Lacrimispora indolis DSM 755: one gene and its partner. Each later gene encodes a partner of the first gene's protein in a complex. Links are inferred from orthologs where the notes say so. Each region holds a gene or a part of one and is shown in the gene's direction. Other genes may lie near its edges. The genes, in order: secA and secY.

Region 1 (10,128 bases):
TAGGAAATGCCTGCGTTGTTGACTAGGACATCCAGTGTTCCGAACTGCCTGCGCACCTGTTCAAAGAGTGCCTGGCACTGGTCCGTGTCCCCCATGTCCCCTATGCAGGAAAGACAAGATACCTGATAGGCTTCCAGCTCCTTTTTTACCTGCAAAAGGCGGTCCTCGCTGTGGAGGCAGTTGATGACCACGTTATATCCTTTTTTTGCAAACTTAACTGCAACGGCTTTTCCGATCCCCCGGGAAGCTCCGGTTATGAGTACTGTTTTTCTAGCCATAAAATCACCCTTTCTGTCAGTTTATGATACCCTTATTTTATCAAATCATCAGACAGAATGCAACGTGGCCGGACAGAGGGGGTTTATAATTTTGTGATTTTGTTACGAACCAGGCATTGCATACTTAAGGGCTGGTGAGATATAATGAAGGAAGAAAACTTAATATCAGATAGAATATAGAAAGCAGGTAGATAAATATGAATGAGATTTATGATGTCGTGATCATCGGGTCCGGGCCCGCAGGGCTTTCGGCCGCGGTTTATGGTAAAAGGGCTGAACTTAAAATGGTAGTGATCGAAAAGGAGATCGCCAGCGGCGGGCAGGTCCTTAATACCTATGAAGTGGATAATTACCCGGGGCTGCCGGGAATCAACGGCTATGATCTTGGCATGAAATTCCGGGAACATGCAGAAAAGCTGGGAGCGGAATTTTCTACAGATGAAGTGCTTCGGATCGAAGCAGGCGACGGAGAATTTACCGTGGTAGGAGAAGAGAAGACCTACGCAACAAAAACGGTCATCATTGCTACGGGAGCACAGCACCGGAAGCTGAGTGTGATCGGAGAAGAGGAGCTTACCGGTATGGGAGTTTCCTACTGTGCTACCTGTGACGGCGCATTTTTCCGCAATAAGGTGGCAGCCGTGGTAGGCGGCGGTGATGTTGCCATTGAGGATGCGATTTTCCTGGCCAGAATGTGCAAAAAGGTATACTTAATTCATAGGAGGAATAAGCTGAGGGGAGCAAAGACCCTGCAGACCCAGCTGTTTAATCAGAAAAATGTGGAAATCATCTGGGATACCGTGGTAGAGGAGATCGAAGGCGGAGACCAGGTGGAATCCCTGACCATAAAGAATGCCAAAACCGAGGAAATGAAAAAGCTTGCGGTTGACGGAGTGTTCATTGCGGTGGGAATCAATCCTCAAAGCGAAGCCTTTAATAACCTGGTGGAAATGGACCATGGTTATATCAAGGCAGAGGAAGACTGTGAAACCAATGTTCCAGGAATTTTCGCAGCCGGAGATGTGCGTACCAAGCAGCTTCGCCAGGTTTCCACAGCAGTATCCGACGGCGCAAATGCAATCACCAGCGTGGAGCGGTATTTAACCAGGATTTAAGCAAACAAAAAAGCAGCCGGACAAATGTCCTGGCTGCTTTTTTTCATGTTTTAGAATTCTGGTTCAATAAGGCCGTAGGAGCCGCCTTTTCTCTTATAAACCACATTGACTTCTTCTGTATCCGCATTTAAGAATACGTAGAAGTTGTGGCCAAGAAGTTCCATCTGGATACAAGCCTCTTCCGGATCCATGGGCTTTACTGCGAACTTCTTTGACTTAACGATTTCCACATGATCGTCGGTCAGGGTCTCTTCTTCTAAAAAGGCTTTGGAAAAGGAAGGAGCATTCAGCTTTTTGTCGATCAATTTATTCTTATATTTTTTCAACTGGCGTTCCAGGATCTCTTCCACGAGATCAATGGAAACGTACATGTCTGTACTGGATTCTTCAGCTCTGATTATATGTCCTTTCACTGGAATAGTCACTTCGATTTTCTGCATTTCTTTCTGCACGCTGAGTCTTACTGTTGCTTCTGTCGCAGGAGCGAAGAAACGGTCCAGCTTTCCAAGCTTGTCCTCGACTGCCTCGCGTAATCCCGGTGTAACCTCAATATTTCTCCCTGTAATTGTAAAACGCATAAGTCATCAGCTCCTTTTTCTTGAGATGGTTATAGTATAGCACATTATTTAGAACAGTTCAATTACATTGTAAAATTATAAGATAATAATCGATAATTTATTGTAAAATGTATCTACTTATATTTTTCCAAGTTTATTGAAAAACTATAGATGCACTTGTAAAAAAGTCAAGGGAAAAAGGGAACTTTTCGTCGAAAAAGGAAAGTTTATGACATATATACAAAAAGCGGAACGTCTGATGGTAGGATGGGAAATATGGGAATATGTGGAGAAAAAATGTGGATAATGTGGATAACTTGGTGTATAACTGTTTTTCTCCCTAATTATGGGATTTCATCGTGGGGATAAAACTGGGGGAAAAATACACAATGGGATGTGGATAATGTGGAAAACCGGAGAATCGAACAAGTTTTTTGTGCAATCTGTCAGATCGACATAATTTTTTCCAGTTTTGCCGTTGTTTGCTGGGGAAAAAAGGAAAGACCTGGGAATAATAGAGCCGGATTATTACCAGAATGTTAATTTTTTATGAATTCGTTGAATTAAAGAGGAGTTAGTGCTACAATATACGAGATTGTATCGTGTAGATCGTTAAAAGATTAGGAGAATGAATCATGAACCTCGTTCAAAAAATATTTGGAACTCATAGTGAAAGAGAATTAAAAATAATAGAGCCCATTGTGGATAAAATAGAATCTCTTCGTCCAACCATGGTAGCACTTACGGATGAAGAACTGAGAAACAATACAAAGCTTTTTAAAGAAAGGCTTGCTGCGGGCGAAACTCTTGACGACATTTTACCGGAAGCTTTTGCAACGGTAAGGGAGGCCGCACGAAGAGTTCTTAATATGGAACATTTCCGTGTACAGCTGATCGGAGGAATCGTTCTTCACCAGGGACGTATTGCTGAAATGAAGACTGGTGAAGGTAAGACTCTGGTATCCACCTGCCCTGCTTACTTAAATGCTTTAGCTGGTGACGGAGTGCAGATCGTAACAGTCAACGATTACCTGGCAAAACGAGATGCGGAGTGGATGGGAAGAGTCCATGAATTTCTGGGCTTGACCGTTGGTGTGGTGCTTAACTCCATGAATTCTGATGAAAGACGTACCGCATATGAATGTGACATTACCTATGTGACCAACAATGAACTTGGTTTCGATTATCTGAGAGATAACATGGCCATCTATAAGGAACAGATGGTTTTAAGAAATTTAGACTTTTGTATTATTGATGAGGTGGACTCGGTATTGATTGATGAGGCTAGAACGCCTCTTATTATTTCCGGACAGAGCGGAAAATCCACAAAGCTGTATGAGGTCTGCGACATTCTGGCCCGTCAGCTTGAGAGGGGAGAAGCCTCCGGCGAGTTTTCCAAGATGGCAGCCATCATGGGAGAAGAGATCACGGAAACCGGCGACTTCGTTGTGGATGAAAAGGACAAGGTCGTGAACCTGACCGAACAGGGTGTGGAAAAGGTAGAGCAGTTCTTCCATATTGAGAACTTATCCGATCCCCAGAACCTAGAGATCCAGCATAACATCATTCTGGCCCTTCGCGCCAATTATCTCATGTTCCGGGATAAGGATTATGTGGTAAAGGATGACGAGGTCCTGATCGTTGATGAATTTACGGGACGTATTATGCCCGGAAGACGTTATTCCGACGGACTCCATCAGGCCATCGAAGCAAAGGAACACGTGAATGTTCGCAGAGAGAGCAAAACTCTTGCAACCATCACCTTCCAGAACTTCTTTAATAAGTACAACAAAAAGGCCGGTATGACCGGTACCGCTCTTACAGAGGAAAAAGAATTCCGCAACACCTACGGAATGGATGCCATTTCCATTCCAACCAACCGTCCTGTAGCCCGTTTGGATCAGGAGGATGCGGTTTATAAAACAAAGAAAGAAAAATTTGAAGCCGTTTGTAATGAGGTGGAAATGGCTTATGAGAAGGGACAGCCTGTCCTGGTAGGTACCATTACCATTGAGACCTCTGAAATGTTAAGCAACATGTTACGGCGCCGGGGCATTCCCCATAAGGTGCTGAATGCAAAATATCATGAGCTGGAAGCTGAGATCGTGGCTGATGCAGGTGTGCACAAGGCCGTGACCATTGCAACCAACATGGCCGGCCGTGGTACGGATATTAAGCTTGACGATGAGTCAAAGGCAGCAGGCGGTTTAAAGATCATCGGTACTGAGCGTCATGAGTCACGCCGTATTGATAACCAGCTGCGCGGCCGTTCCGGACGTCAGGGAGATCCGGGTGAATCCAGATTTTATATTTCCCTTGAAGATGACTTAATGCGTCTGTTTGGTTCCGAACGACTGGTAGGTATGTTCAATGCCCTTGGTGTACCGGAAGGAGAGCAGATCGAGCACAAGATGCTTTCAAACGCCATTGAAAAGGCTCAGATGAAGATCGAGACAAACAACTACGGCATCCGTGAGAACCTTCTCAAATACGACGAGGTCATGAACGAACAGCGTGAAGTGATTTATGCGGAGAGAAGAAAGGTTCTGGACGGAGACAATATGCGGGATGTTGTCTTAAAGATGGTGACCGACATCGTAGAAAATGCGGTGGACCTTTCCATCAGTGAGGACCAGGCACCGGAAGATTGGGATTTAAACGAGCTTAACACCCTTCTCCTTCCCATCATTCCTTTAAATCCGGTCACTCTTCCTGAGGATAAGAAGATCAGGAAGAATGAGCTGAAGCACATGCTGAAGGAAGAAGCCATTAAGCTTTATGAATCAAAGGAAGCTGAGTTCCCGGAGGGAGAACAGATCCGTGAAATCGAGCGGGTGATTCTCTTAAAGGTGATTGATAATAAATGGATGTCCCATATTGATGACATGGACCAGCTGCGTCAGGGCATCGGCCTGCAGGCTTACGGACAGAGAGATCCGCTGGTGGAATACAAGATGAGCGGATATCAGATGTTTGATGAAATGACGGCGGCAATCAGGGAGGATACCGTAAGGATCCTGTTCCACATCCGCGTGGAGCAGAAGGTGGAAAGAGAACCGGCTGCCAAGGTGACAGGAACCAATAAGGACGACAGTGCTGCAAAAGCGCCGGTGAAAAAGGTGGAGGCCAAGGTTTACCCCAATGATCCGTGTCCATGCGGTTCTGGTAAGAAATATAAGCAGTGCTGCGGACGTAAATTAGTATAGTATTTTTATAAAATTGGAGTTCGCATCCCTTTTAAGGGCCGGACTCCAATTTTGTATTTATAAATTAAAAACAGAAAGCAGGTGACACAGTGGTAGAGTTAGACCAGTACAAATACGAATTATCAACCTTTGAAAAACCATTAGTGGAAGTGAGGGATTCACTTTGACTTAGATAATAAGTTAAAGAGGATCGATGAGCTGGATAAGTCCATGGAAGAGCCGGGCTTTTGGGAGGATCCTGAAAAGTCGGCCAAGATCGTACAATTTGCAAAGAATTTAAAGGATACGGTCCAGAGTTATAAGGATTTAGAGACGAAGTTTGAAGACATCGGCGTGATGATCGAAATGGGTAATGAGGAGAATGATCCTTCCGTGATTCCGGAAGTGGAAGAGATGTTAAGGGAATTCAAGGAAAAACTGGAATCCATGCGCATCAACACCCTTTTGTCCGGAGAGTATGACAGTGACAACGCCATATTAAGGCTTAACGCAGGCGCAGGCGGAACCGAGTCCTGTGACTGGTGCGGCATGCTGTACCGCATGTTCTGCCGCTGGGCAGAGAAGAAAGGCTTTTCTTTGGAGGTCCTGGATTACCTTGACGGGGAAGAAGCGGGCATCAAGTCCGTCACAGTGCAGATCAACGGGACCAATGCCTATGGGTATTTAAAGTCGGAAAAAGGCGTTCACCGTCTGGTGCGCATCTCTCCGTTTAATGCTGCAGGCAAACGCCAGACCTCCTTTGTATCCTGTGATGTTATGCCGGATATTGAAGAGGACCTTGATGTGGAGATCAACGACGAGGACCTTCGCATTGATACCTACCGTTCCAGCGGTGCAGGCGGGCAGCATATCAACAAGACCTCCTCAGCAATCCGCATCACCCACCTTCCTACTGGAATTGTGGTCCAGTGTCAGAATGAGCGTTCCCAGTTCCAGAACAAGGATAAAGCCATGCAGATGTTAAAGGCAAAGCTTTATCTGTTAAAGCAGCAGGAAAATGCGGAGAAACTCTCCGGTATCCGTGGGGATATGACGGAGATCGGCTGGGGGAACCAGATCCGTTCCTATGTCCTTCAGCCTTATACCATGGTCAAGGATCACAGGACCAATGCGGAAACAGGCAATGTTGGAAGCGTTCTGGACGGTTCCCTGGATCAGTTCATGTACGCCTATTTACGCTGGCTGAGCACAGGAGCAAAGGCCGGAGACAGCAGTGAGGAATAGAAGTCTTTCCCTGTATTTTTTTAAGAACCAAAGAAAATAAATAGAAAAATAGTTGCATACCCTGCATAAATATGATAATATCTTCCCTATGAGCACAGATGTATTTCGGTTGCGGACACAGAAGGGAAGATATTTTTATTATGGAAGAAAAAAGTAAATATTTTGTGGTAAAGCAGAAGGCTGTACCTGAAGTATTGCTGAAAGTAGTTGAGGCAAAAAAGCTGTTGGAATCGGAGCGCGTCATCACTGTTCAGGAGGCGACTGACCGGGTGGGGATCAGCCGCAGCTCTTTTTATAAGTATAAGGATGATATCTTTCCTTTTTATGATAATACAAAGGGAAAAACCATTACTCTTGTGATGCAGATGGATGATGAACCGGGCTTACTGTCCGACCTGCTTCATGTGGTAGCTGTGTACCGAGCCAATATCCTTACCATACACCAGAGCATTCCGGTCAATGGGGTGGCCACCTTGACATTAAGCGTGGAAGTCCTTGAGACAACCGGCAATGTTTCAAAAATGGTGGAGGATATGGAAGAAAAAAATGGGGTCCACTACGTTAAAATTTTAGCCAGGGAGTAGAGAGATATGAAAAATATTGCAATTATGGGCTATGGTACCATTGGATCAGGCGTGGCAGAGGTTTTGGAAAGAAACAGGGAGATGATTGCCAAAAGGGTCGGCGACAAGGTAGAAGTGAAGTATGTTCTGGATTTAAGGGAATTCCCGGGGGATCCAATGGAAAAAAGAATTGTTCATGACTTTTCCGTCATTGAGAAGGATTCTGAAGTGTCCATGGTGATCGAGACTATGGGAGGATTAAATCCCGCTTATCCCTTTGTAAAGGCAAGCTTAGAGGCAGGAAAACATGTGGCAACCTCCAACAAGGCCCTGGTGGCTGCATACGGCACCGAGCTTTTAGAGATTGCCAGAGAACATAACGTGAACTTCTTTTTCGAGGCCAGCGTAGGCGGAGGCATTCCCATCATACGCCCTCTTTACACCTCCCTTGCCGGGGAGGAGATTGAAGAGATCACCGGAATTTTAAATGGAACCACAAACTATATATTGACAAAAATGGACAAAGCGGGAGAGACCTTTGAAGCGGCCTTAAGAAAGGCTCAGGAGCTTGGTTATGCGGAAAGAAACCCGGAAGCCGATGTGGAAGGACACGACACCTGTCGAAAGATTGCCATTCTGACAGCCGTGGCAACGGGACACGAGGTCAATTACGAGCATATTTATACAGAAGGGATTACAAAAATAACGGATGTGGATTTCCGCTATGCCGATGCAATGGGAACCTCTGTGAAGCTGTTTGGTTCAAGCAGAATCCGGGAAGGGATTGCCCATGCATTTGTAGCCCCGGTCATGATCGGAAAGGATCACCCCTTATATTCGGTAAATGACGTATATAACGGCATTCTTGTAAAAGGAAATATGTTAGGCACTTCCATGTTCTACGGAAGCGGAGCAGGAAAGCTTCCCACAGCCAGCGCTGTGGCCGCGGATATTATTGAAGCCCTGAAAGACAATGGCCGTCATGTGGAAATGGGCTGGGACAGGGAAAGCCTTGCCATTTCAGCCATAGACAGCTTCTCCTTCCGCTATTTTGTAAGAATCAAGGGGATCGCTGAAAAGCGCATGAAAGAAGTGGAGGAAGTATTCGGAAAGGTGGAAGTGGTGGAACTGGACCATATGGATGAATTTGCGGTCCTTACTGAAGTCATGACTGAAGAAGAATATGAAGAAAAAGCGAAAAAGCTGTCAGGGATCAGGCAGCGCATCCGCGCAGAATTGAATGCAAACAAGTAATCCCCTGCTTCCGGTTTGTGGAGAACGAAACAGCGGGCATGGTGGCTTGCTTGTATCAGCGGGGGGCTGAATGCCCCGCTGATAAGGCGTGAAGCGGAGCTGGAATCTCCGCTTTACAAGGTGTAACAGTTTATGAGCATACAGCAAAGCGGATGGGAATATCCGCTTGACTTTTCGCCAGGAGGCATCAATGTTAGTAGTGAAAAAATTTGGCGGTAGCTCCGTCGCAGACAAGGAAAGAATTTTTAATGTGGCAAAGCGCTGCATTGAGGAATATGAAAAAGGCAATCAGGTAGTAGTGGTCCTGTCCGCTATGGGAAAGACTACGGATGGTCTCATTGCAAAAGCCTATGAGATGAATCCAAACCCTCCAAAGAGGGAAATGGATATGCTCTTAGCCACAGGAGAACAGGTCAGCGTGGCACTTATGGCTATGGCAATGAATTCTTTGGGGGTTCCGGCCGTTTCTTTAAATGCGTCCCAGGTGGCCATGCACACCACCTCTGCTTATGGGATGGCAAAATTAAAGAGGATCGATACGGAACGCATACGGCATGAGCTGGAGGCCAGAAAGATCGTGATCATCACAGGCTTTCAGGGAATCAATAAATACGATGACTTAACAACACTTGGCAGAGGGGGCTCCGATACGACTGCAGTAGCCCTGGCCGCTGCCCTCCATGCGGACTCATGTGAGATCTATACTGATGTGGATGGTGTATACACAGCAGACCCCCACATTGTTCCAAATGCCAGAAAGCTTCCGGAGGTTTCTTATGATGAAATGCTGGAATTTGCTTCCCTGGGAGCAAAGGTGCTTCATAACCGGTCTGTGGAGATGGCAAAGCGCTATGGAGTTCAGTTGGTTGTTCTGTCAAGCCTGACCAGAGCAGAAGGTACAGTTGTCAAGGAGGAAACAAAATTGGAAAGAATGCTGGTTAGCGGCGTGGCCGCAGATAAGAATGTAGCCCGTATTTCAGTAATCGGGGTCAAAAATACGCCTGGAATTGCTTTTAAGATCTTTAATCTCCTGGCAAAGAACAATATTAACGTGGACATCATCATTCAGTCCATTGGGCGGGAAGAGCGAAAAGACATTTCCTTTACGGTAGCAAAGACCGATTTAAAGGAAACCATGGATCTTTTAAGGGAAAATAAGGAATCCATTACCGCTCAGGATGTGACAAGCGAGGAAGGCGTAGCCAAGATTTCCATCATCGGTGCAGGTATGACAGGCAATCCGGGAGTGGCTGCAAAGATGTTCGAGGCCCTATCAAGCGCTAACGTAAACATTAAGATGATCGCCACCTCTGAGATCAGGATAACAGTTTTGATCGATGAAGCAGATGTAAACCGTGCTATGAGGACGGTCCATGATGCCTTTGATCTGGCGGATTAGAGGCTGCAAAAAATGAACTGGTTAAAAAAATTATTTGGCCTGGGGCTTCCCTGCCTGTTTCAAACCCTGACCGGACTTTATTGCCCGGGCTGCGGCGGGACCCGGGCCATCCGGTCATTGTTAAAGGGGGACTTACGGATGAGTTTTCAGTATCATCCGTTGGTCCTTTATGCTGTTTTTGTACTGTTTTTGGAAATGATCCTAAGGGCTGCCGTTAAAAGGCAAAAGTCTTCCGTGGATATAAGAAAAGCAGACAGGATATTTATCCTGGCAGGGGCCGCGATCGTGGCGGCCAATTGGATTTTCAAGAATTATATGCTGGTCTTTAAAGGTGTGGACCTGCTTCCTCTTTTGAGGTAGTCCCTATTCTCCAGAAGGAGAGGTGGCTGTAAGGGCCTGGGAGGCAGTTTCAAAAACCTGTCTGAAGTAGTGGCCCAAAGGTGTGTTGGTGTCCATGGTATCATATACAAAAATAATGAACAATGCCATCATAAGTCCGCAGACTGTGGAAATAACAGACAGGATCAGACCG
Region 2 (9,469 bases), 1.8 Mb from region 1 along the record:
AACCTATGGCTCGCTCACTTAAAAAAGGACCATTTGCAGATGCTCATTTACTGAAAAAAGTAGATGTAATGAACGCAGCAGGACAGAAGCAGGTAATTAAGACCTGGTCCCGCCGTTCTACAATCTTCCCGCAGATGGTTGGACATACAATTGCAGTTCATGATGGCAGAAAGCACGTTCCGGTATATGTTACAGAAGATATGGTTGGACATAAGCTGGGTGAATTCGTTGCCACAAGAACCTACAGAGGACATGGCAAAGACGAGAAAAAGTCAGGCCGTAAGTAGTAGAGAAACAAACACCTTTGGGCATTCTTACGGATTCCCGGGGGCGTTAAAGTTGAAAGGAGGATTCACCAATGGCTAAGGGACATAGAAGCCAGATTAAGAGAGAAAGAAATGCTGTGAAGGACACCAGACCATCAGCAAAGTTATCCTATGCTAGGGTTTCTGTTCAGAAAGCATGCTTCGTATTAGACGCCATCAGAGGCAAGGATATTATGACAGCACTTGGTATTGTAACTTACAATCCCAGATATGCTTCTACTTTAATAGAGAAGTTATTAAATTCAGCAGTTGCTAACGCTGAGAATAACAACGGTATGGACCCTGCAAAACTTTACGTAGAGGAATGCTTTGCAAACAAGGGACCGACAATGAAGAGAGTAAAACCGAGAGCACAGGGCCGCGCTTACAGGATCGAAAAGAGAATGAGCCATATCACCATCGTGCTTAATGAAAGATAAGGAGGCAAATAATGGGACAGAAAGTTAATCCACACGGCTTAAGAGTCGGTGTTATTAAAGACTGGAACTCAAAATGGTATGCTGAAGCTGATTTCGCAGATAACCTGGTAGAAGATTATGCGATCAGAAAGTTTCTTAAGAAGAGATTATACAGCGCCGGCATTTCTGATATCGAAATTGAAAGAGCATCTGACCGCGTGAAGGTTACAATCCACACAGCGAAACCAGGTGTTGTTATCGGCAAGGGCGGATCTGAGATTGAAAAATTAAAAGTTGAAGTTCAGAAGCTTACAGATAAGAAGTTATTTGTTGATATCAAGGAAATTAAAAGACCTGACAAAGATGCTCAGTTAGTAGCTGAATCCATTGCACAGCAGTTAGAGAACCGTGTATCCTTCCGCCGGGCGATGAAGTCCACCATGGGACGTTCCATGAAGTCTGGCATAAAGGGCATCAAGACTGCAGTTGCAGGACGTCTTGGCGGCGCTGATATGGCTCGTACAGAGTTCTACAGCGAAGGAACCATTCCGTTACAGACACTCAGAGCAGATATTGACTATGGTTTCGCTGAAGCAGATACAACCTTCGGTAAGATCGGTGTTAAGGTATGGATCTACAATGGCGAAATACTTCCAACTAAAGGAAACAAGGAAGGGAGCGATAAATAATGTTAATGCCTAAAAGAGTTAAACGTCGTAAACAGTTCCGTGGATCCATGGCTGGTAAAGCGTTAAGAGGCAATACCATCAGCAACGGCGAGTTTGGTTTAGTTTCCACAGAACCATGCTGGATTAAATCGAACCAGATCGAGGCAGCCCGTGTTGCTATGACCCGTTATATCAAGCGTGGCGGTAAAGTCTGGATCAAGATTTTCCCGGATAAACCTGTAACAGCAAAGCCAGCAGAAACCCGTATGGGTTCCGGTAAGGGCGCTCTGGAATACTGGGTAGCAGTAGTAAAACCAGGCCGTGTATTATTCGAAATCGCTGGAGTACCTGAAGAAACAGCACGTGAAGCTTTACGTCTTGCTATGCATAAGTTACCGTGCAAGTGTAAGATTGCTGCTAAAGCAGATTTAGAAGGCGGTGAATGACAGTGAAAATTGATAAGTATGTTGAAGAATTAAAAGGAAAATCCGTTGCAGAGCTGCATGTAGAATTAGTAGCTGCAAAGAAAGAACTTTTCAACTTAAGATTCCAGAATGCAACCAACCAGCTTGACAACACAAGCAGGATCAAAGAGGTTCGCAAGAACATTGCCAGAATTCAGACTGTTATAACTGAGAAGGCTAAATTAGCTTAAGTTGCAGTTTTTTTAAAAAAGCACGACACACACGAGCGTGTGTAAACTTATAGATTGGGCCGCCAGGGCCAAAACTCGAAAGGAGAATACCGAACGTGGAAAGAAATTTAAGAAAAACCCGTACTGGTAAGGTTGTGAGCAGCAAGATGGATAAGACTATCGTTGTAGCGATTGAAGACCATGTAGAACATCCTTTATACGGCAAGATCGTAAAAAGAACGTATAAATTAAAAGCCCATGATGAGAAAAACGAATGCAATATGGGCGATACAGTGAAAGTAATGGAAACAAGACCGCTGTCAAAAGACAAGAGATGGAGACTTGTTGAGATTATCGGAAGAGCGAAATAATTTATTTCCAGGAAGGAGTAACAGGTATGATTCAGCAGGAAACCAGATTAAGGGTTGCCGACAATACCGGTGCAAAAGAGATCCTTTGTATCCGTGTTATGGGCGGCTCTACAAGAAGATATGCTAATATTGGTGATGTTATCGTTGCCAGCGTAAAAGATGCAACGCCTGGTGGTGTTGTTAAAAAGGGCGACGTTGTAAAGGCCGTAGTTGTACGCACCGTTAAGGGTGCACGCCGCAAAGACGGTTCCTATATCAAGTTCGATGAGAATGCTGCCGTAATTATCAAAGATGACAAGACTCCAAAAGGAACTCGTATCTTTGGACCGGTTGCCAGAGAGTTAAGAGAGAAACAGTTCATGAAGATTGTTTCCTTAGCTCCAGAAGTATTATAAGGAGGTGTCGGACTGTGCATAAAATTAAAAGAGATGACCTGGTAAAGGTTATCGCAGGAAAAGATAAAGACAAACAGGGCAAAGTTCTTCACATAGATACGAAGAATAACAGAGTGGTAGTGGAAGGCATCAACATGATCACAAAGCATGTAAAGCCAGGCCCAGGCAGCCCACAGGGTGGTATCATACAGAAAGAAGCTGCACTTGATATCTCCAACGTAATGCTTGTTGTTGACGGAAAAGCGACCAGAGTTGGTTTTGAAGTAAAAGACGGCAAAAAAGTCCGTGTTGCAAAAGCGACCGGTAAAGTAATTGACTAATTCGGAGAGGAGGAATAAAAATTGGCTAGATTAAAAGAGATATACCAGACAGAGATCGTAGAAGCTATGATCAAGAAATTTGGATATAAGAACGTCATGGAAGTGCCGAAGTTAAATAAGATTGTCATCAATATGGGTATTGGTGAAGCAAAGGAAAATGCCAAGATTTTAGACTCTGCAGTAAGAGATTTAGAAATCATCTCCGGTCAGAAGGCAGTCTTGACAAAAGCTAAGAAATCAATTGCAAACTTCAAAATCAGAGAAGGTATGCCGATTGGCTGCAAAGTAACCTTACGCGGTCAGAGAATGTATGAATTTGCTGATCGTCTGATCAACCTTGCGCTTCCTCGTGTACGTGACTTCAGAGGTGTAAATCCTAATGCATTCGACGGCAGAGGAAACTACGCTCTTGGCATTAAGGAACAGCTTATTTTCCCTGAAATTGAGTACGATAAAGTTGACAAGGTAAGAGGTATGGACGTTATTTTCGTTACTACCGCTAAGACAGACGAAGAAGCCCGTGAACTTTTGACATTATTCAATATGCCATTTGCAAAATAGTAGGAGGAAGAATCCATGGCAAAGACTTCAATGAAGATCAAACAGCAGAGACCTGCAAAATTCTCCACAAGAGAATACAATCGCTGCAGAATCTGTGGTCGTCCACATGCTTATTTAAGAAAATACGGAATCTGCAGAATCTGCTTCCGTGAATTAGCATACAAGGGCCAGATCCCAGGCGTTAGAAAAGCAAGCTGGTAAAATAAGGAAGGAGGCAATTTCAAAATGACTATGAGCGATCCAATCGCAGATATGCTTACAAGAATCCGTAATGCAAATACTGCAAAACATGATACAGTAGATGTACCTTCATCTAAGATGAAATTAGCTATTGCTGATATCCTTGTAAAAGAGGGATACATTAAAAAATATGATGTCGTAGAAGACGGTGCATTCCAGACCATCAGGATCACCTTAAAATACGGTAAAGATAAGAATGAGAAAATCATTACAGGTATTAAGAGAATCTCCAAGCCAGGTTTACGTGTATACGCAAACAAGGAAGAGTTACCTAAAGTACTTGGCGGTTTAGGAACAGCTATTATCTCCACAAACCAGGGCGTAATTACCGATAAGGATGCACGCACTATAGGTATCGGCGGAGAAGTACTGGCATTTGTTTGGTAATTAACAGAAGCATCTGAAAACAGAAGGAGCGCAAAGTTCTTTCCGAAAATTTAAGGAGGTAAACGGCATGTCACGTATAGGAAGAATGCCTATCGCGGTTCCGGCAGGCGTAACTGTTGCAATCGCAGAAAATAATAAAGTGACTGTAAAAGGTCCTAAGGGAACTCTTGAAAGAGTGTTGCCATCTGAGATGACAATCAAAGAAGAAGATGGTCATATCGTTGTTACAAGACCTAACGATTTAAAGAAGATGAAATCCTTGCACGGTCTGACAAGAACCTTAGTAAACAACATGGTCGTTGGTGTTACCAACGGTTATGAGAAAAAGCTTGAAATCAATGGTGTTGGCTACAGAGCACAGAAGCAGGGCAAGAAACTGGTTCTTTCTCTTGGCTATTCCCACCCGGTAGAGATGGAAGATCCCGAAGGCATCGAATCTACCATGGAAGGACAGAACGTCATCATTATTAAAGGTATCGATAAAGAAAAAGTTGGCCAGTACGCTGCTGAAATCAGAGATAAGAGAAGACCTGAACCGTATAAGGGCAAGGGTATCAAGTATGCTGACGAAGTGATCAGACGTAAAGTTGGTAAGACTGGTAAGAAATAATTAAGGAGAGTGTAAAGATGGTTAGCAAACAGTCAAGAAGCGAAGTTCGCGTTAAAAAACACAACAGATTACGTAACCGTTTTGCAGGCACTGCAGAAAGACCGCGTTTAGCTGTGTTTAGAAGCAATAATCATATGTATGCTCAAATTATTGACGATACAGTTGGTAAGACTTTAGTCGCTGCTTCTACAGTAGAAAAAGAAGTAAAGGCAGAATTAGAGAAAACTAACGACGTTGATGCTGCAGCATATGTAGGTACCGTAGTGGCAAAGAGAGCCATTGAAAAAGGAATCAAAGAAGTTGTCTTTGACAGAGGCGGATTTATATATCAGGGTAAGATTCAGGCATTAGCAGACGCAGCCAGAGAAGCTGGTCTGGAATTCTAAGTAGAGAGGAGAATGACAGCGTGAAACGTACAATTTTTGAGGCAAGTCAGTTAGAATTAAACGACAGAGTAGTTGCTATCAAGCGCGTATCTAAAACCGTTAAAGGTGGACGTACCATGAGATTCTCTGCTTTAGTAGTCGTAGGTGATGGCAATGGCCACGTAGGTGCTGGTCTTGGCAAAGCCGGTGAAGTTCCAGAAGCAATCCGTAAGGGAAAAGAGGCTGCCGTTAAGAACATGGTTGCGGTTCCCATTGATGAGAACAGCAGCATTCCTCATGACCTGATCGGTAAATTCGGAAGTGCATCTGTACTTCTTAAGAGAGCTAACGAAGGTACAGGAGTTATCGCAGGAGGCCCTGCACGTGCGGTTTTAGAGCTTGCAGGTATTAAGAATATTCATTCTAAGTCCTTAGGTTCCAATAATAAGACCAATGTAGTTTTAGCTACTATCGAGGGATTAACCCGGTTAAAAACTCCTGAGGAAGTTGCAAAGCTTCGCGGCAAATCTGTAGAAGAGATTTTAGGCTAAGGAGGATATGAAAATGGCAGATAAATTAAAAATCACATTGGTGAAATCCCCGATCGGCGCAGTTCCGAAGCATAAAGCAACCGTTGAAGCATTAGGCTTAAAGAAGCTTCATAAGACAGTTGAAATGCCGGACAATAACGCGGTCAGAGGTATGATCGCCAACGTGCGTCATTTAGTAAAAGTTGAAGAGATTTAAGAGAATACAGTAAGGAGGTGCAAGCGATGGATTTATCAAATTTACAGCCTGCGTTAGGTTCCAAACACAGCGACAACTTCAGAAGAGGCCGCGGACATGGTTCAGGAAACGGCAAGACAGCAGGTAAGGGTCATAAGGGACAGAAGGCACGTTCCGGTGCTACCAGACCAGGTTTTGAAGGCGGCCAGATGCCTTTATACAGACGTATTCCTAAGAGAGGCTTTACAAATAGAAATACTAAAACCATTATCGGTATCAATGTAAATGCATTAGAGGCATTCGAAAACGATACGGTTGTTACTGTTGAAACTTTAATAGAGAGCGGTATTGTTAAGAATCCGCGTGACGGTGTTAAGATCCTTGGAAATGGAGAATTAACCAAAAAGCTTACAGTAAAGGTAGATGCTTTCAGCGAAGGCGCAAAAACCAAAATCGAGGCTTTAGGTGGAACCTGCGAGGTGATCTAATATGTTAAAAACACTCCGTAATGCATTCAAGATCAAGGACTTAAGAAAGAAACTCATCTTTACGTTCCTGATGCTGGTGGTTACCAGAATCGGTTCTCAGCTGCCGATTCCAGGAGTTGAAACAAGCTTTTTCAAAGATTTTTTTGCTCAGCAGAACAACGATGCGTTTGGATTTTTCAACGCCATGACTGGCAGCTCTTTTACCAACATGTCCGTGTTCGCTCTGAGCATTACCCCTTACATCACATCTTCCATCATCATGCAGCTTTTGACCATTGCGATTCCAAAGCTTGAGGAAATGCAGCGAGATGGTGAAGACGGAAGAAAAAAGATTGCAGAATACACCCGTTACGTAACAGTTGGTCTGGCTTTGATCGAGTCCGTCGCTATGGCGGTCGGATTCGGCGGCCAGGGTCTGTTAAAAGAATTTAATGCCTTAAGCATTATTATCGCTGTTGCAACCATGACGGCAGGAAGTGCTCTTCTGATGTGGATCGGTGAGCGGATTACGGAAAAGGGTGTAGGCAATGGTATTTCCATGGTCCTGTCATTTAACATCATTTCCAGCTTTCCGACTGATGCGTCAACCTTATATACCAGATTTATGTCTGGAAAATCGGTTGCCGTAGCAGCAGTTGCAGCCATTGTTATCATTGCTGTTATTGTGGCAATCGTGGTATTTGTTATTATCCTTCAGGATGGAGAGAGAAGGATTCCAGTACAGTATTCCAAAAAGATGCAGGGACGGAAGATGGTCGGCGGCCAAGCCACCAATATTCCGTTAAAAGTGAATACAGCCGGCGTTATTCCGGTGATTTTCGCTTCCTCCATTATGTCGTTCCCGGTTGTAATCTCCCAGTTCTTTGGGGCGAGTATCAACTACAACAGCATTGGAGGCCACATTTTGGCGGCGCTGAACTCTTCCAGCTGGTTCAAGCCGGAAAGACCGGTGTATACTATCGGCCTGGCCGTTTACGTGGCACTTATTATTGTGTTCGCTTACTTCTATACATCAATTACGTTTAACCCGCTTGAAGTTGCGAATAACATGAAGAAGTCCGGCGGCTTTATCCCGGGTATCCGCCCAGGAAAGCCTACCAGCGATTACCTCAATTCTATTTTAAACTATATCGTATTTATAGGCGCATGCGGCCTGACGATTATCTGTATCGTTCCGATCATGGTGTCCGGTTTATTCAATGTAAGCCGTTTATCATTCGGCGGCACATCCTTGATCATCATCGTCAGCGTAGTCTTAGAAACGTTAAAGGCGATTGAATCTCAGATGCTTGTGCGCTATTATAAAGGCTTTTTAAACGATTAGAGGACAAACCAAGAGAAACACGCGCGGCGTGTTTTTCTTGGAATTTGTATTATTATCCTTAAAGAAGTTATGTATTTCATGTAAGGGAGGGACTGTCTATGAAAATTATCATGTTAGGTGCTCCTGGTGCCGGCAAAGGCACCCAGGCAAAAAAGATTGCCGAAAGGTATCAGATTCCCCATATTTCTACCGGAGACATTTTTCGCTCCAACATCAAGGAGGGGACAGAGTTAGGCAGGAAGGCAAAGGAATACATGGATCAGGGTGCTCTTGTGCCGGATGAACTGACCATTGGGATGCTCATGGACCGCATTCAGAAGGAAGACTGTGTAAACGGATACGTACTGGATGGTTTTCCTAGAACCATTCCGCAGGCTGAAAGCCTTAAAAAGGCACTTTCTGAGATGGGGCAGAAGATTGACTTTGCGATTAATGTAGACGTACCGGATGAGAAGATTATAGACAGAATGGCAGGCCGCCGTGCCTGTATTGCCTGTGGAGCTACATATCACATTGTGTATAATCCAAGCAGGGTTCCCGATGTATGTGATGTATGCGGGGCAGGTCTTGTCCTGCGGGATGATGATAAGCCGGAAACTGTTAAAAGACGTTTGTCGGTCTACCATGATCAGACGAAACCTCTGATCGATTATTATAAGGAAGCAGGTGTACTGGTGAATATCGATGGAACACAGGATTTAAGCAAGGTGTTCTCGGACATCTCTGCTGTTTTAGGAGCATAGTTTATGTCAGTTACGATCAAATCTGCAAGAGAGATAGAACTTATGAGAGAGGCAGGAAAGATTCTTTGTAAAACTCATGAAGAGCTTTCAAAAGCCTTGAAGCCGGGAATGACAACCTGGGATATTGATCATCTGGGAGAAGAAATCATAAGGAGTTATGGCTGTACGCCCTCTTTCCTGAATTATAATGGTTATCCTGCATCCATCTGCGTTTCCGTAAACGATGAGGTGGTTCACGGGATTCCAAGTAAGAAGCGTGTTTTAGCAGAGGGCGATATCGTAAGTCTGGATGCCGGAGTTATTTACAAAGGATATCATTCCGATGCAGCAAGGACTTACGGGATCGGAGAGATCACTCCTTTCGCAGGACAGCTCATAGAAGTGACAAGACAATGTTTCTTTGAAGGGATTAAATTTGCAAAATCTGGCAATCATCTGAATGATATATCTGCTGCAATCCAGAACTATGCGGAAAAGTTTGGCTTTGGAGTTGTCCGGGATCTGGTAGGCCATGGAATCGGCTCTCATTTGCATGAGGAGCCAGAGGTACCGAACTTTGCACGGAAAAGACGGGGAATCAAATTAAAGCCGGGAATGACTCTGGCCATCGAACCCATGATCAATGGGGGAACGCCTGAGGTCGTATGGCTTGACGACGATTGGACCGTTGTAACAGAAGATGGAAACCTTTCCGCCCATTACGAAAATACCGTACTGATCACGGAGGGTGAACCGGAGATCCTTTCTCTGGTTTCCCATGTCCGATGAGGAAGTGTCCATGATGTTAGGCACCGGAGCATTTGTAAGATCTGTGGCAGGACACGATAAAGGCGGTTATTTCTTCATATTACGGGAGGAAGGGGAATATATATATCTGGTGGACGGAAAATACAGACGTCTGGACTGCCCGAAG

Evidence for each region.
Region 2: the proteins of secA (region 1) and secY are in contact, whole or in part, in a crystal structure (PDB 3DIN), measured with the Thermotoga maritima proteins. The link is inferred for Lacrimispora indolis DSM 755 from one-to-one orthologs. Residues at the interface, in WP_004082002.1 of Thermotoga maritima: Glu261, Ala262, Arg263, Lys300, Ala301, Arg302, Thr303, Ile304, Ile305, Leu323, Tyr324, Asp325, Pro326, Val329, Ser330, Tyr333, Ile336, Lys340, Phe345, Val349, Glu363, Phe364, Tyr374, Ser375, Gly376, Gly377, Glu393, Ile395, Thr482, Ser483; in WP_004081795.1 of Thermotoga maritima: Glu108, Gly109, Glu110, Glu111, Ala236, Glu237, Arg238, Arg239, Ile240, Thr241, Ile242, Gln243, Tyr244, Ala245, Arg246, Arg247, Val248, Thr249, Gly250, Arg251, Arg252, Val253, Tyr254, Gly256, Ala257, Ser258, Thr259, Tyr260, Leu261, Pro262.

What each region holds. Positions count from the first base shown.
Region 1 is NZ_AZUI01000001.1:2,809,919-2,820,046, forward strand. Bases 2,255-5,370 are described here. They hold secA (preprotein translocase subunit SecA), read left to right. Parts: upstream 2,255-2,585; coding sequence 2,586-5,156; downstream 5,157-5,370. Also shown: ymfI (elongation factor P 5-aminopentanone reductase), read right to left, coding at 1-278; trxB (thioredoxin-disulfide reductase), read left to right, coding at 476-1,393; hpf (ribosome hibernation-promoting factor, HPF/YfiA family), read right to left, coding at 1,444-1,971; K401_RS0113485 (ACT domain-containing protein), read left to right, coding at 6,521-6,964; K401_RS0113490 (homoserine dehydrogenase), read left to right, coding at 6,971-8,197; K401_RS0113495 (aspartate kinase), read left to right, coding at 8,388-9,596; K401_RS0113500 (DUF2752 domain-containing protein), read left to right, coding at 9,609-9,956; K401_RS0113505 (hypothetical protein), read right to left, coding at 9,960-10,128. UniProt on the Escherichia coli protein: Required for protein export, interacts with the SecYEG preprotein conducting channel.
Region 2 is NZ_AZUI01000001.1:992,490-1,001,958, reverse strand. The notes cover bases 5,754-8,651. They hold secY (preprotein translocase subunit SecY), read left to right. Parts: upstream 5,754-6,490; coding sequence 6,491-7,813; downstream 7,814-8,651. Other genes in these bases: map (type I methionyl aminopeptidase), read left to right, coding at 8,560-8,651; K401_RS0104780 (adenylate kinase), read left to right, coding at 7,912-8,556; rplO (50S ribosomal protein L15), read left to right, coding at 6,049-6,489; rpmD (50S ribosomal protein L30), read left to right, coding at 5,840-6,022; rpsE (30S ribosomal protein S5), read left to right, coding at 5,754-5,826. Outside these bases: rpsS (30S ribosomal protein S19), read left to right, coding at 6-287; rplV (50S ribosomal protein L22), read left to right, coding at 359-745; rpsC (30S ribosomal protein S3), read left to right, coding at 757-1,413; rplP (50S ribosomal protein L16), read left to right, coding at 1,413-1,838; rpmC (50S ribosomal protein L29), read left to right, coding at 1,841-2,047; rpsQ (30S ribosomal protein S17), read left to right, coding at 2,143-2,397; rplN (50S ribosomal protein L14), read left to right, coding at 2,424-2,792; rplX (50S ribosomal protein L24), read left to right, coding at 2,807-3,112; rplE (50S ribosomal protein L5), read left to right, coding at 3,134-3,673; K401_RS0104820 (type Z 30S ribosomal protein S14), read left to right, coding at 3,689-3,874; rpsH (30S ribosomal protein S8), read left to right, coding at 3,899-4,300; rplF (50S ribosomal protein L6), read left to right, coding at 4,368-4,910; rplR (50S ribosomal protein L18), read left to right, coding at 4,928-5,296; more of rpsE, read left to right, coding at 5,317-5,753; more of map, read left to right, coding at 8,652-9,324; K401_RS0104770 (KOW domain-containing RNA-binding protein), read left to right, coding at 9,335-9,469. UniProt on the Escherichia coli protein: The central subunit of the protein translocation channel SecYEG. Consists of two halves formed by TMs 1-5 and 6-10.